Regions from separate parts of the Streptomyces sp. BK022 genome, predicted to be linked through region 1. Evidence: riboswitches for the same ligand, from Rfam matches in the RefSeq annotation. Region 1 holds a riboswitch; the other holds the start of a gene.
What was found. Region 1 has a riboswitch for cyclic di-AMP ahead of EV284_RS26945 (transglycosylase family protein). Riboswitches for the same ligand answer to the same signal wherever they lie in the genome.
Positions count from the first base shown of each region.

Region 2: another riboswitch for cyclic di-AMP. It lies ahead of EV284_RS06480 (transglycosylase SLT domain-containing protein); the one in region 1 lies ahead of EV284_RS26945 (transglycosylase family protein).

Region 1 is NZ_SHKU01000007.1:84,559-91,522, forward strand. It holds gene eno (phosphopyruvate hydratase) at 1-804, opposite strand, end outside; gene EV284_RS26945 (transglycosylase family protein) at 1,136-1,846, opposite strand; cyclic di-AMP (ydaO/yuaA leader) riboswitch at 1,851-2,029, opposite strand; gene EV284_RS26950 (transglycosylase family protein) at 2,224-3,249, opposite strand; gene EV284_RS26955 (cytochrome P450) at 3,373-4,728, opposite strand; gene EV284_RS26960 (nucleoside triphosphate pyrophosphohydrolase) at 4,847-5,842, opposite strand; gene EV284_RS26965 (SurA N-terminal domain-containing protein) at 5,981-6,619, opposite strand; gene EV284_RS26970 (insulinase family protein) at 6,763-6,964, opposite strand, start outside.
Region 2 is NZ_SHKU01000002.1:107,034-113,997, forward strand. It holds gene EV284_RS06470 (FAD-dependent oxidoreductase) at 1-1,061, shown strand, start outside; gene EV284_RS06475 (Cof-type HAD-IIB family hydrolase) at 1,127-1,945, shown strand; gene EV284_RS06480 (transglycosylase SLT domain-containing protein) at 2,016-2,498, opposite strand; cyclic di-AMP (ydaO/yuaA leader) riboswitch at 2,503-2,738, opposite strand; gene EV284_RS06485 (polyprenyl synthetase family protein) at 3,286-4,296, shown strand; gene EV284_RS06490 (sigma-E factor regulatory protein RseB domain-containing protein) at 4,545-5,723, shown strand; gene EV284_RS06495 (ABC transporter ATP-binding protein) at 5,748-6,710, shown strand; gene EV284_RS06500 (ABC transporter permease) at 6,697-6,964, shown strand, end outside.

The sequences.
Region 1 (6,964 bases):
CATCTCGGCGGCGGAGCGCTCCTTGCCCTCGAAGAGGTACTTGCCGTCCTTGTAGAACTCGGACGCGGCGACGTCGAGGGCGAGGGCGATCTGCTCGCCGGGGGCGTAGCCGGCCTCCTTGATGGCCTCGAGGATGAGGTCGAGGGCCTCACGGTTGGAGCCGAGGTTCGGCGCGAAGCCGCCCTCGTCGCCGAGACCGGTGGCGAGGCCCTTGCTCTTCAGGACCTTCTTGAGGGTGTGGTAGACCTCGGTGCCCCAGCGCAGGGCCTCGGAGAAGGACTCCGCGCCGATCGGGGCGATCATGAACTCCTGGATGTCCACGTTGGAGTCGGCGTGCGAGCCGCCGTTCAGGATGTTCATCATCGGCACCGGGAGCAGGTGCGCGTTGGGGCCGCCCAGGTAGCGGAAGAGCGGCAGGTCGCTGGCCTCGGAGGCGGCGTGCGCCACGGCGAGGGAGACGCCGAGGATGGCGTTGGCGCCGAGCGAGCCCTTGTTGTCGGTGGCGTCCAGGTCGAACATGGCCTGGTCGATCAGGCGCTGCTCGGTGGCGTCGTAGCCGACCAGCTCCGGGCCGATCTGCTCGATGACGGCGAGGACGGCCTTCTCGACACCCTTGCCCTGGTAGCGGTTCGGGTCACCGTCGCGCAGCTCGATGGCCTCGAAGGCACCGGTGGAGGCGCCGGACGGGACGGCGGCACGACCCGTGCTGCCGTCGTCGAGGCCGACCTCGACCTCGACCGTGGGGTTGCCTCGGGAGTCCAGGATTTCCCGGGCTACGACGACGTCGATGGACGGCACGAGCATCTCCTTCATGGATGTGACGCGATGAGTGCGGGGCGTGCGCCGGATGGCATGCCTTGCCTCTAGAGCCTAACCGTCCTGGGGCCGTCGGCCGTCGACCGACCGCCTCGTGGACGGGGTGGGACAGGGAGACGGTACCCATTGTTCCCGTCCGGAACAAAGGGTTCTGGGCAAAGCTTCCGGACGCGCGGGCCGGTGCGCCGGGCGGGCCGGCCGCACCACGCGCACCGCCCCGGCGCGCGGGGGGAACGCGCACCGGGGCGGGGGGTCCATCAGGGGACCGGAAGCTCGGGGGCCGGACGGTTCGGGGGCCGGGCCGCCGAGCGGGTCGCGGTTACTTCAGGTGGAGCATCTGGCCGGGGAAGATGAAGTCGGCCTTCTCGACGATGTCCTTGTTCAGGTCGAACAGCTTCTTCCAGCCGCCCTCGACCTTGTGCTTGGCGGCGATGGAGCTGAGCGTGTCGCCCTTGACCACCTTGTACTCGCCGTCGCCCTTCTTGACCTTGCCACCGGTCGGCGTGGTGACGGTCTTGCTCGCGTCCGGACGCTCGGTGGAGCGGGAGGCGGCCTGGTCGTCGGCGGCGCGGCCGGAGGTGTCGGCCGCGGCCTTGTCCTCCGTCTTGGTGTCCGTGGACGGAGCCGGGCTCGCCGGGGCGGCGGAACCGCTGTACGGCGTGCTGGACAGACCCGTGCCGCAGACCGGCCAGGCGCCCTTGCCCTGGGCGGAGAGCACCTTCTCGGCGACGGTGATCTGCTGTTCCTTGCTCGCCTTGTCGGCGGTGGCGGCGTACTGCGTGCCGCCGTACGCGGCCCAGGTGGAGGCGGAGAACTGGAGCCCGCCGTAGTAACCGTTGCCGGTGTTGATGGACCAGTTGCCGCCCGACTCGCACTGGGCGACGGCGTCCCACTCGGAACCGGTGGCGGCGGAGGCGCTGCCCGACGCCATCACCGGGCCCGCGACGGCCGCGCCGGCGACACCGGCGAGCGCGAGGACACGGACGGTCTTGGACGGGCGACGGCGCTTGCCCTTGCTGGAAAGCAGCATGGATCGATCCCCTCACCGACGCCTGCGAGGTGAGCTGTCGGGTTCGGGCCGGTTGAGTTGCCCGGCCACCCCTCCCCGGTACTTCTGGAAGGCGTGGCTCCACCCCAAGCCCGTCCCGGTGTCGGACACCGGTTCGGGCACCTACCTTGGGTCCCCCGCTCCTGCCTACGGCGCTTTACGCGACGGTTGTCCCCGACGGCCGCTGGCAGGATTCGGCGTTGCGGCCACGGGGGCTCGTGGTGACGAGCGGTCCCGACCGTAGACATGCCGCGCGGCGAAATTCAAAGACGATCAGGTCTTCTGAGAGTCATCCCACACTTTCGCCAAATAGGACATATAAGAAGATAGCGGGGCGTCAAATGCCGCTATTCGGAGTCCTATTCGCCCGGCACCCGCAGGGTCCGGCCCGGGTCGACATGGTTCGGGTCGGCGCCGATGGCCTGCTTGTTCGCGGCGTAGAGGGCCTCCCAGCCGCCGTCCACACCAAGGGAGTCGGCGATGGAGCCGAGGGTGTCCCCGTCGCGGACGGTGTAGGTGCCCGCAGAGGCGGTGGCGTGGCGGCCCGTGCCGGCTGTGTGCTGACCTTCCGTCACGTTCTCGTCGGCGCTGCCGCCGCGGTGACGGCCGCCGCCGAGGTCGCCGGTGTCGACGAGGCTCCAGGAGCCGCCGTCCTCCCACGACTCGTCGTCCTCCGCCGCGGGGGCGCCGGAGGCCGAACCGCCGTCCTTGTACCCGTGACCGGCGGCCGGGGGCGTGGACGCGTCGGAGCGGGCGGCTCCGGTGTCCTTCCCGGCGTCGCCGGCGGTGTCCTTCTCGCCGGCGCCCGAGGACGGCTTGCCGGTCTCCTTGGCGGAGGAGTCGGACGAGCCGGACGACGGGGAGGAATCACCCAGTCCGGGCGAGTCGGAAGCATCGGACGAAGCGTCCGCCTCCGGGGTCTCGCTCGACTTGCCGGCGTCCTTGCCCGGGGCGCCCTGACCGGCGGACGGGGTCTCGCTCACACCCGTGTCGACGTCCACCGAGCCGGAGTTGGAGGTCAGCCCGGAGACCAGGGCGCAGGTGGCCCAGTGGGTGGTGCCCTGGTCGGCCAGGATCTTCTCGGCCACCGAGATCTGCTGCGAGCGGCTGGCCTGGTCGGCGCTGGCCGCGTACTGCGTGCCGCCGTACTTGTCCCAGTCGTCCTGGGATATCTGGAGGCCGCCGTAATAGCCGTTGCCGGTGTCGGCGCTCCAGGAGCCACCGCTCTCGCACTCGGCGACCCTGTCCCAGGTGGTGCCGTCGGCCGCGTTGGCGCTCGCCGCCCCGAGGAGCGGGATGGCGATGGCGGACGTGGTCACGCCGGCCGCGACGAGGAGCGCCGGAGCCTGGCGGGGGCGACGGTGCCTACCGTTCCCGGAGAGCATGCGGTTGCCTTTCGTGCGACAGCAGTACGGCGTGGCGAGTGGTGCTCGGCGCCACACTGATGGGTGAACGTAGCGTCAGACGAACACTTGTCACAAGTTCATGCCGCAGAGATCACGTGAAGATCACATAGTTGAACGTCCGTCATATGTGCTTTCACGACTGGGACCGACCGGTGTGAACTTCACCGGCAGTGTGCGCAGTCCCCGCATGATCAGCCCGCCGCGCCAGCGGAGTTCGGCCGGATCGGCCGCCAGGGCGAGGTCCGGCAGCCGGGTGAGCAGGGTGGCCAGCGCGGTCTGCCCCTCCAGCCGGGCGAGCGGCGCGCCCACGCAGTAGTGGATGCCGTGTCCGTATCCCAGGTGCTGGTTGTCGCGGCGGCCGAGATCGAGCAGGTCCGGATCGGCGAACCGCTCCGGGTCGCGGTCCGCCGCCGCGAGGACCACCAGCACCGGGTCCCCGGCGGCGATGTCCTGGCCGCCGATGGTGAGCGGCTCGGTGGCGTAACGCCAGGTCGCCAGCTCCACCGGCCCGTCGTAGCGCAGCAGTTCCTCGACCCCGGTCTGGAGCAGGCCGGTCTCCCCCGCCGCCAGCGAGAGTTCGAGCCTGCGGCGCTCCCCCGGGTGGGTGAGCAGCGCGTAGGTGCCGTTGCCGATGAGGTTGACGGTGGTCTCGAAGCCCGCGAAGAGCAGGATGAAGGCCATGGCGGCGGCCTCGTTCTCGGTGAGGTGCTCGCCGTGGTCGGAGGCCCGGATGAGCGCCGAGATGAGGTCCTCGCCGGGGGCGGGCTCGGCGGGGAGCGCCTGGCGCTTGCGGTGGATGAGCTCCGCGAGGTAGGCCCGCATCTTCTTGACCGAACGCGCCACCCCGCCCCTCGGTCCGCAGCCGTGCCGGATCATCATCCCCGCCCAGTCCCGGAAGTCGTCCTGGTCCTCGCGCGGGACGCCGAGCAGGTCGCAGATGGCGTAGATGGGGAGCGGGAAGGCGAACTCGTGGATGAGGTCGGCCGAGCCCTTCTCGGCGAACCGGTCGATGAGGTCGTCCGTCAGCTCCTGCACCCGGCCCGCGAACTCGGCGACCCGGCGCGGGGTGAACGCCTTGCTGACCAGCCGGCGCAGCCGGGTGTGATCCGGCGGGTCGATGTTCAGCAGGTGGGTCATCAGGTCGGCCTTGCGCTCACCGGGGATACCGGTCTTCCCCTTGGCCTCGGCGGTCTCGGCGTGGTGCGCCGGGTTCTTGCTGAGCCGCTGGTCGGCCAGGGCCTGCTTGGCGTCGGCGTACCGGGTGACCAGCCACGCGTCCACCCCGCTGGGCAGCTTGGTCCAGCGCACGGGAGCGTGCTCCCTGAGCCAGGCGTAGGCGGGATAGGGGTCGGCGGCGAACTCCCAGGTGAAGAGGTCCGGGGCGGGAGCCCCGGCCGGGGCCTTGGCGGGGGCTCCGGAGGTGGGGTCGTCGGGGGTGGGCTGGTGCGGCTGGGTCACTCCCCGACGGTATCCGGCGGGCGGGGGTGGGGGCGGGTCGGCTCCTTTCGCCCGGGTCCGCCGGGGGCCGGCGCCGTGCTGGTGGGGGACCCGCGCCGGTACGGGGCCGCCCGCCGGGCTAGGCGGTGCCGTGGTCCGGGGTGGTCACGCCCTCGGCGGTGCGTATCGCGTCCCGGTAGGCGCGGGCGGCCGCTCTCAGGGCCGCTTCCGGGTCGACGCCCGCCTGCTCGGCGCGGGCGGCGAGCTCCAGCAGCTCGTATCCGATGCCGTCGCCCTGGGGCAGCGGGACGTCCAGGCCGGCGGTGCGGACGCGGGAGGCCAGCTTGGCGGCGAGGGCGAGGCCGGGCTGTCCGAGGGGGACGCCCTCGGTGACGGAGCTGCGCTGCTTCTCCTCGGCCTTCGTGCGCAGCCAGTGCGCCTTGACGTCCTCGGGAGTCTCCGCCTCCTCCTCCCCGAAGACATGCGGGTGACGGTGGATCAGCTTGGCGACGATGCCCCCGGCGACGTCGTCGACGGAGAAGGGGGCGTTCGGGTCCTCCTCGGCGATGCGGGAGTGGAAGACGACCTGGAGCAGCACATCGCCCAGTTCCTCGCGCAGCTCCTCGCGGTCGCCCGCCTCGATGGCCTCGACCAGTTCGTACGCCTCCTCGATGCCGTACTTGGCCAGGCCCTCGTGGGTCTGCCGGGAGGACCAGGGGCATTCGGCACGGATGCGGTCCATGACCTGGACGAGGTCGAGGAGGCGGGCGCCGGGCAGGTCGTAGGAGGCGGGGAGCAGCTCCAGTTCGGGCATCCGGACCCGGCCGGACCCGGCGAGCCGGGCGAGGCCGTCGGTGAGGGCGGGCTCTCCCTCACCGGTGGCGACGACCACCACCGTGCGGTCGCCCGCGCAGGCGTCGACCAGTTCCTCGGCGGTGGGCGACGCCTCCGCCACCGCTATCCCGGCCTCGCGCAGATACGGCACCTGCGGGTGCGCGCCGTCCGCGCAGAGCACGGCGTCGGCGGAGCGCAGCGCCTGCCAGGCGGGCCAGGACAGCAGGCCGGGGGCGACACGGTGGCTGGTGGTGAGCAGGACGATGCGGCCAGGGGCGGATGCGGAGCTGTTTGCGTTCACGATCCGAACGTAACCCAGGACGAGGAAGGGCGGGCCGGGTTGTCCACAGGGGTGGAGGAGTCCTGTGATCGTATGACCGACGCGCCGCGCGAGGCCGGGAACCAGCAGGTCACCAGCCCCGCACCGGAGGTACCGCGCTCAGGCGCTCTGGGCCGCCGAGGCGTCCCGCAGCCAGGGCGTGCGGGCGTCGACCCGGCTGCTCTTGGCCACGTCCCAGGCGCCGTAGCGGGGGTTCACATCGATGTGGAGTTCCTTGGACGCCTTGGCAAGGGCGTTCCAGAACGGGGGCTGGCTGGTGTCGGTGCCGAGCTTGGCGGCGAGCTTCTGCGCCTCGATCTGGAGACCGAGGTTGGCGTCGAGCCGCTCCGGGGCGATGCCGTACTTCTGGAGCCAGGCCGACTGGAGCTGCTCGGCCCCGCCCGCCTGCTTCTGCAGGTCGGCGTGCATCCGCTGGATCTCCTTGCGGGTGACCGTGACGCCCTGGTCGCGCGCGGCCCGGTGCAGTACCCGGTCGAGCACCATGTTGTGCAGGGTGTCGCGGGTGAGGCTGCCGGTGGAGGCGAGGACCTGCTGGTACTGGGCCTGGTCGGTCACCTCGGCCCGCTGCGCCGCACGTACCTCGTTCACCCGGCCCTCCAACTGCGCCACGGTGATCCGCTGCCCGCCGACGACGGCCGCGGCGCCCGGATGCGCGTCGCTACCGCAGGCGGTCAGGAGCGGGGCCGCGGCGGCGATCGCGGCGGTGAGGACCAGCGTGGTGCGACGGCGGCGGAGCAAGGGGAACCTCCTGAGGAGATTGTGCGACGGTGCACAAAGTCTTGCGGTGATCGATGTTAGGCAGCCGTACTGCTCCGGCCAACCCATTGGACCAACGATTCACCACGAGTTCGGGCACCGACGCGTCACTCTGCCGGGGACGCTCACCCCTTGCGCGGCCGCCGCAGCATGCCCACGGCCGGCCAGCCCACGCCCGCCACCGCGGCCCACAGGACACACGTGAGGACCGCGTACTCGCCCGCGCCGGTCTCCGGATCGCCCGCTCCCCCGACTGTCCAGGCCAGCGCCACGAAGGCGAGCAGCGCGGCGAGCGACAGCAGCAGGAAGACGCCGATCCGCTGCCCC
Region 2 (6,964 bases), on a different contig from region 1:
TGAAATCCACCCCGGCCGCCTCGAGCCTCGACTGCCCGCAGCCCGGCCACACGCTCGCCGACTACTGCGCCGCGGCGGGTGTCCGGCGCCTGGTCACCGACGAGGACATCATCCCGGCACAGACCTTCATCGCCTACGGCGACTGGTTCCGGCAGCGCCTGGTGCCGGACCTGGAGCAGGTCCGGGTGGTGTCGGTGGAGCGGGGGCGGCCCGGCGGGTTCGAGCTGAAGCTGGACTCGGGGGAGCAGTTCGCCGCCCGTGCCGTGGTGGTCGCCACCGGACTCACCGGCTTCGCCCACCTGCCGCCCGAGCTGGCGGGAGCCGCGCTCGGCGGCCCCGCGCCGGTCACGCACAGCTCCCTCCACCACGACCTGGACCGGTTCGCGGGCAAGGAGCTGATCGTCGTCGGCGCCGGCCAGTCCGCGCTGGAGACCGCCGCCCTCGCCGCCGAGGCGGGCGCCCGCGTACGGGTCGTCTCGCGCGGCCGGGGCAAGGTCGCCTTCGGCGCGCCGCCCTGGGAGCAGCCGAGGTTCCGCCCCGAGTCGCCGTTCGGCCGCGCCTGGTCGCTGTGGGCGCTCAGCTACCACGCCCAGCCCTACCGCTTCCTGCCGGAGAGCGTCCGGCACCATCTGGTCCGCCGGGTGCTCGGACCGCTCGGCGCCTGGTGGCTGCGGGAGCGCTTCGAGGGCCGGGTGCAGGTGCGGGAGGTGGCGCGGGTGGTGTCCGCCGAGGCGGTGGACGGCGCGCCGGTGCTCACCGTACGCACCCACGGCGGGCGCACCGACCGGCTCACCGCCGACCACGTCATCGCGGCCACCGGCTACCGGGTCGACCTGGCCGCGCTGGACTTCCTCGGCCCCGGCCTGCGCACGGACCTGGCGGTCACGCGGGGGGCGCCGCGCCTCGGCCCCGGCTACGTCTCCTCGCTGCCCGGCCTCTACTTCACCGGCCTGCCCGCGGCCGCCTCGTACGGCCCGGTGATGCGCTTCGTGTGCGGCACGGAGTTCGCCTCCCCGAGGCTGGCGAAACACCTGGCCGCGGCACACGGCGCGCGGAGCTGAGCCACGCGTCAACTCCGGTGCGCCGGGGGTGAGTCGGGAAGAGCGGTGATCCGTATTCTCTGATCATGGCCGCACCCTCCGCTCCCTCCCGTCCCTCGCTCATCGCCACCGACCTGGACGGGACGCTGCTGCGCGGCGACGACACGGTCTCCGCCAGGTCGCTCGCCGCGCTCGCCGGGGCGGCACGCGCCGGGGCCCGGCACCTGGTGGTGACGGGCCGCCCGGCGCCCCGCGTGCGCCCCCTGCTGGCCGCGCTCGGCGGCACGGGGCTCGCGGTGTGCGCGCAGGGCGCCCAGGTGTACGACGCCGCCACCGGCACCCTGCTGTGGTCGGTCCGGCTGGACCGGGAGCTGGCCGAGACCGCGCTCGGCAAGATCGAGGCCGAGGTCGGCCAGGTGCACGCGGCCGCCGACCAGGACGGCGTGGACGGGCTCACCCTGATCGAGTCCGGCTACCGGATGCCGCACCCGACCCTGCCCGCCGTACGGGTGGAGCGGCGCGAGCAGCTCTGGCGGGCGCCGATCAGCAAGGTGCTGCTGCGCCACGACCGGCTGTCCGACGACGAGCTGGCGGCCACCGCCCGTGCGGTCGTCGGCTCGCTGGCCACGGTCACCATGTCGGGACCCGGCACGGTCGAGCTGCAGCCGTGCGGGATCACCAAGGCGACCGGTCTCGCGCTGGCCGCCGAGCACCTGGGCCTCGGCCGCGCGGACGCCGTCGCCTTCGGCGACATGCCGAACGACATCCCCATGTTCCAGTGGGCGGCCCACGGCGTCGCCATGGCCGGCGCCCACCCGGAACTGAAGGCGGTGGCCGACGAGGTGACCCTCTCCAACGAGGACGACGGGGTGGCCGTCGTCCTGGAGCGCCTGTTCACCCCCTGAAGCCGACGGCCCCCGCCGCATGCGCGAGGCGTGCGACGGGGGCGCGGTGCACGGTGATCGTGCGGCGGGCCTAGTACGGGCCGTTGACGTTGTCGATGGAGCCGTAGCGGTGGTACGCGTAGTTGCAGGCGGCGGTGATGTTGGCGACCGGGTTGTACGGGTCGAAGGACGTGCCGGCGACGTGGTACGTGCGGAAGGTCGGGTCGATCACCTGGAGCAGGCCCTTGGACGGGGTGCCGTTGATGGCGTTGATGTCCCAGTTGTTGATGGCCAGCGGGTTGCCCGAGGACTCGCGCATCACGTTGCGGTGGATGCCGTTGTAGGTGCCCGGGATGCCCTTCTCGGCCATGATCGCCAGGGACTGGCGGATCCAGCCGTCGAGGTTGTTCGGGTACACGGCGGAGGCGGCGGCGGGCTTGGCGGCCGGGGCGGCGGAGGCGCTGGTGGCGCCGACGAGGGGGAGCGCGAACATCGCGGCACCGGTACCGGCGACGGCGAGCGTGCGGACGATGCGCTTGGTGCGGGCACGGCGCGGCTGAGCGGCAGCAGACATGTCGGTGTTTCCTCTCCGTCGCCTGCGAGGTGAGCTGTCGGGTTCGGGCGGGGAGGTGCCCGGCCGCGTCGTCCCCGGTGCCCGTCGGACACCGGGGACGATCACGGCTTCACCCCGAGCCGTCCCGGCGCGACATGGGTCGCGCCGGTCCGGCGGCTTACCTGGGTCCCCCGCTCCTGCCGTACGAATGAGTTCGTGAGTGGGTGTGCCAGGCGCGGCAGGATTCGGCGTTCGCCTGACAGGGCGGGAACGTATGCGACCGCACATGTCCGGAACAAGTACCGGATTCACCCAAAGAGCTAGTTGACCTTGATCTGTCCCAAATGGCCCACTTGATCCTTTGCGCCCGCCAATCCCCAACTTCCGTACCGCGCACGGTAAGAAGGGGGTGAGAGGGGGGCTTTCGGGGGTATGCGCGCCGAGGTGGTCCGCGTGAGCCAACTCACGGAATCGCAAAATACGCAAAATCAGACATGGGGGATTATGTGGATTTGAGCCGTCTGTGGGTATTAGGGAGTGTCGGTCCCCCACAGGCGGAACCTCTTGCACTCTCCCGTTCGTTGGCCCGGTGTGACCCCCGGAGTGTCGGATCGTCCGGCCGACTCCCCCTATACCGACCGTTGTCGGCCATTCGGCACATGCCGGACGAAATCCGATACCTCACGAGCTGGACCGGTGGGTGCGATCGGTGATCGAAAGAGGACCGGATACGCTGACTTGACTGATGGCAGCGACCTATCGACAAGCCGTGAAGTCGCCAGCAGACACCAGCAGACAGGAGAACCTCGTGACCGTCGTCGGGCCGTTCGGGCTGAGCGTGCGGGACCAGGCACTGGAAGCCGATGTCCAGGCCGGACTGGCGGCTGTCGAGGCGGGCCTGCTAGAGGCCACCAAGAGCGAGGTCCCCTTCATCACCGGGTCCGCCCAGCACCTGGTGCGGGCCGGGGGCAAGCGGTTCCGTCCGCTGCTCGTGCTGCTGTCCGCCCAGTTCGGCGACCGGCACGCCCCGCGCATCATCCCCTCGGCCGTCGTCGTCGAGCTGACCCACCTGGCCACGCTCTACCACGACGACGTCATGGACGAGGCGGCCGTGCGGCGCGGCGTGGACAGCGCCAACACCCGCTGGGGCAACTCGGTCGCGGTGCTCACCGGTGACTTCCTCTTCGCCCGCGCGACGCAGATACTCGCCGATCTCGGCCCCGAGGCCGTCCGCGTGCAGGCCCTCGCCTTCGAGCGCCTCGTCACCGGCCAGATAATGGAGACCGCGGGTCCCCAGGACGGCCGCGACCCGGTCGAGCACTACCTCGACGTGCTCTCCGGCAAGACGGGCTCGCTGGTCGCCGTGTCCTGCCGGTTCGGCGCCATGATGTCCGGCGCCGACGAGAGCGTGGTCGACGTGCTCACCCAGTACGGCGAGCGGCTCGGCGTCGCCTTCCAGCTCGCCGACGACGTGCTGGACATCGCCTCCGACTCCGACGAGTCCGGCAAGACGCCCGGCACCGACCTGCGGGAAGGCGTGCCCACGCTGCCCGTGCTCCGGCTGCGCGAGCGCGCCGCCCGGCTCGGCGAGCCCGGCGACCTCGCGCTGTGCGAGCTGCTGGACTCCGACCTCAGCGACGACGCCCGGCTCGCCGAGGCGCTCACCGCCCTGCGCGCCCACCCCGCGCTGGACCAGGCCCGCCGCGACGCGGTCCGGTACGCGGAGGAGGCCCGCGCGGCCCTCGCCCCGCTGAAGGACTGCACCGCCAAGTCGGCCCTGATCGAGCTGTGCGACGCCGTGGTGCACCGGGCGGGCTAGGGCCTGCCCGACAGGCGCCGGCGCGTACGGGCGCTCGTACGACCCCTACGGGTCGGTGCGGGCGCCCGGTCGTCACGTCATACCGCAGGTGTACGCCGAGTTGGCTCCGTGGGCTGACGTACGAGGACTGCCGAATTGGTGTGATGGGCACCAGGGAAACCACCACTCCTCACCGATCCGGGTGAGAATGGCGGCTCAGGTGGAACCCATAGAGCGCAGCCGCCGCCGACGACGGAGGTAAGGCAGACATGGCACCGTACGAATCCGACCACGCGACCGGCACCGGCCCCGAGGACCCGCGTACCGGACGCCGCAAGGCCGCCCGGTACGTCGTGCCCGTCGCGGTGGTGGGTGTCGCGGCCGCCACCATCGGGCTGGTCCCGGCGCTCGCCGCCTCCGGCGACCCGGACCTGCCGAAGATCACCGCGCAGCAGCTCGTCGAGAAGATCGCCAAGTCCGACGTCCAGCGGATGTCCGGCACCGTGAAGATCAGCACCGACCTCGGCCTGCCCGACCTCGGCAGCCTCCAGCAGGGCATGGGCTCAGGCCAGGGCGACTCCTCCGCCGACCCGCGGACCAAGCTCACCGAGCTGGCGTCCGGTACCCACACCCTGCGCGTGGCCGCCGACGGCCCCGAGAAGCAGAAGGTCTCGCTGCTGGAGCGCGACGCCGAGTACAGCCTCATCCACCAGGGCAAGGACGTGTGGGGCTACGACAGCGCGAGCAACGAGGTCTTCCACACGACCGACCGGCACACCGGGGACAAGCGCGAGCACCGGCCGAGCGCCACGCCCGACGACTTCGCCGAGGAGGCGCTGAAGTCGGTCGACTCCACCACCTCGGTCACCGTCGACGGCACCGCCCGCATCGCCGGCCGCGACGCCTACCAGCTCGTGATCAAGCCCAAGCAGTCCGGCTCCACCGTCCGTGACGTCACCATCGGTGTCGACGCCAGGACTGGCCTGCCGCTGAAGTTCACCCTCACCCCGAAGAGCGGCGGCGCCCCCGTCCTCGACGCCGGCTTCACCAAGGTCTCCTTCGCCGCCCCGCCCGCCTCCACCTTCGACTTCCGCCCGCCCAGGGGCGCGAAGGTGACCGAGGAGAAGCCGGGCAGGGACGAGCACACCCCCGGCTTCGGCGGGCAGTTCGCGCCGGGCGGGCTGAGCGGCGCCGACACCATCGGCGAGGGCTGGACCACCATCGCCACGTTCGACACCGGCGCCAAGGGGGACAAGACCTCCCAGCAGGGTGGCGGCGCGATGGGCGGCTTCCTCGGCTCGCTGGGCGACCAGGTCTCCGGCGACTTCGGCAAGGGCACCGTCTTCTCCACCCGCCTGGTCAACGCCCTGATCACCGACGACGGCAAGGTCTACGCGGGCGCGGTCACCAAGGGGGCCCTGATCAAGGCGGCTGACGCGGACAAGTAACCGCCCGACACGCGAGGGGACCCGATGGAGCCAGCGTCCGTCACGGAGGAGGAGGCCGCGCCCGCCATCGCCACGCGCGGCCTCACCAAGCGGTACCGGGGCGGACAGCTCGCCGTGGACGGTCTGGACCTGACCGTCCCGGCGGGCAGCGTCTTCGGCTTCCTCGGCCCCAACGGCTCCGGCAAGACCACCACCATCCGCATGCTGATGGGCCTGATCGATCCGACCTCGGGCACCGCGCACGTCCTGGGCCGCCCCATGCCGGGCGCCACCCGTGCGGTCCTGCCCGAGGTCGGCGCCCTCATCGAGGGCCCCGCGCTCTACGGCTTCCTCTCCGGCCGGGACAACCTGCTGCGCTACGACGCCGCCGACCCGGCCGCCGACCCCCGTACCCGGCGCGCCCGCACCGCCGCCGCGCTGGAGCGGGTGGGGCTCGCCACGGCCGGGGGCAAGAAGGCGAGGGCGTACTCGCTCGGCATGAAGCAGCGCCTCGGACTGGCCGCCGCCCTGCTCCGGCCGCGCCGCCTGCTCGTGCTGGACGAGCCGACCAACGGGCTCGACCCGCAGGGCATGCGCGAGATCCGCGGCCTGATCCGGGAACTGGCCGCCGACGGCACCACCGTCTTCCTCTCCTCCCACCTCCTCGACGAGATCGAGCAGGTCTGCACGCACGCGGCGGTGATGACCCGCGGCCGGCTCGTGGTCCAGGGCGCGGTGGCCGACCTGTCCGCCGGGGCGCGCGGCCGGCTCGCCGTGACCACCCCGGACGCGGCGGACGCGGCCCGCGTGCTCAAGGAGCAGGGCGTCACCGACCTCACCGTGGCCGGCGGGACGGTCACCGGGGAACCGCCCGACCGCGACCTCGCCGAGGTGAACGCCGCCCTGGTCGCGGCGGGCGTGCGGGTACGGGGGTTCACGCTCGAACGGGCCTCGCTGGAGGACGCGTTCGTGGCACTGACCGGAGAGGGCTTCGATGTCGCGGGCTGAGACCACGTTTCCCCCTGCCCCCCGGCCGCTGTGGACCTTCGGGTTGCTGCGCAGCGAGCTGGTCACCACTCTGCGCCGCTGGCGCACCCTGGTGCTGCTCGCGGTGCTGGCGGCCGTACCGGTACTGATCGGGATCGCGGTGCGGGTCGAGACCGGGGGCGGCGGTGACCCGGAGCGGGGCGGCGGTGGCCCCGCCTTCATCGCGCAGGTCACCAACAACGGGCTGTTCCTGGTCTTCACCGCGCTCGCGGCGA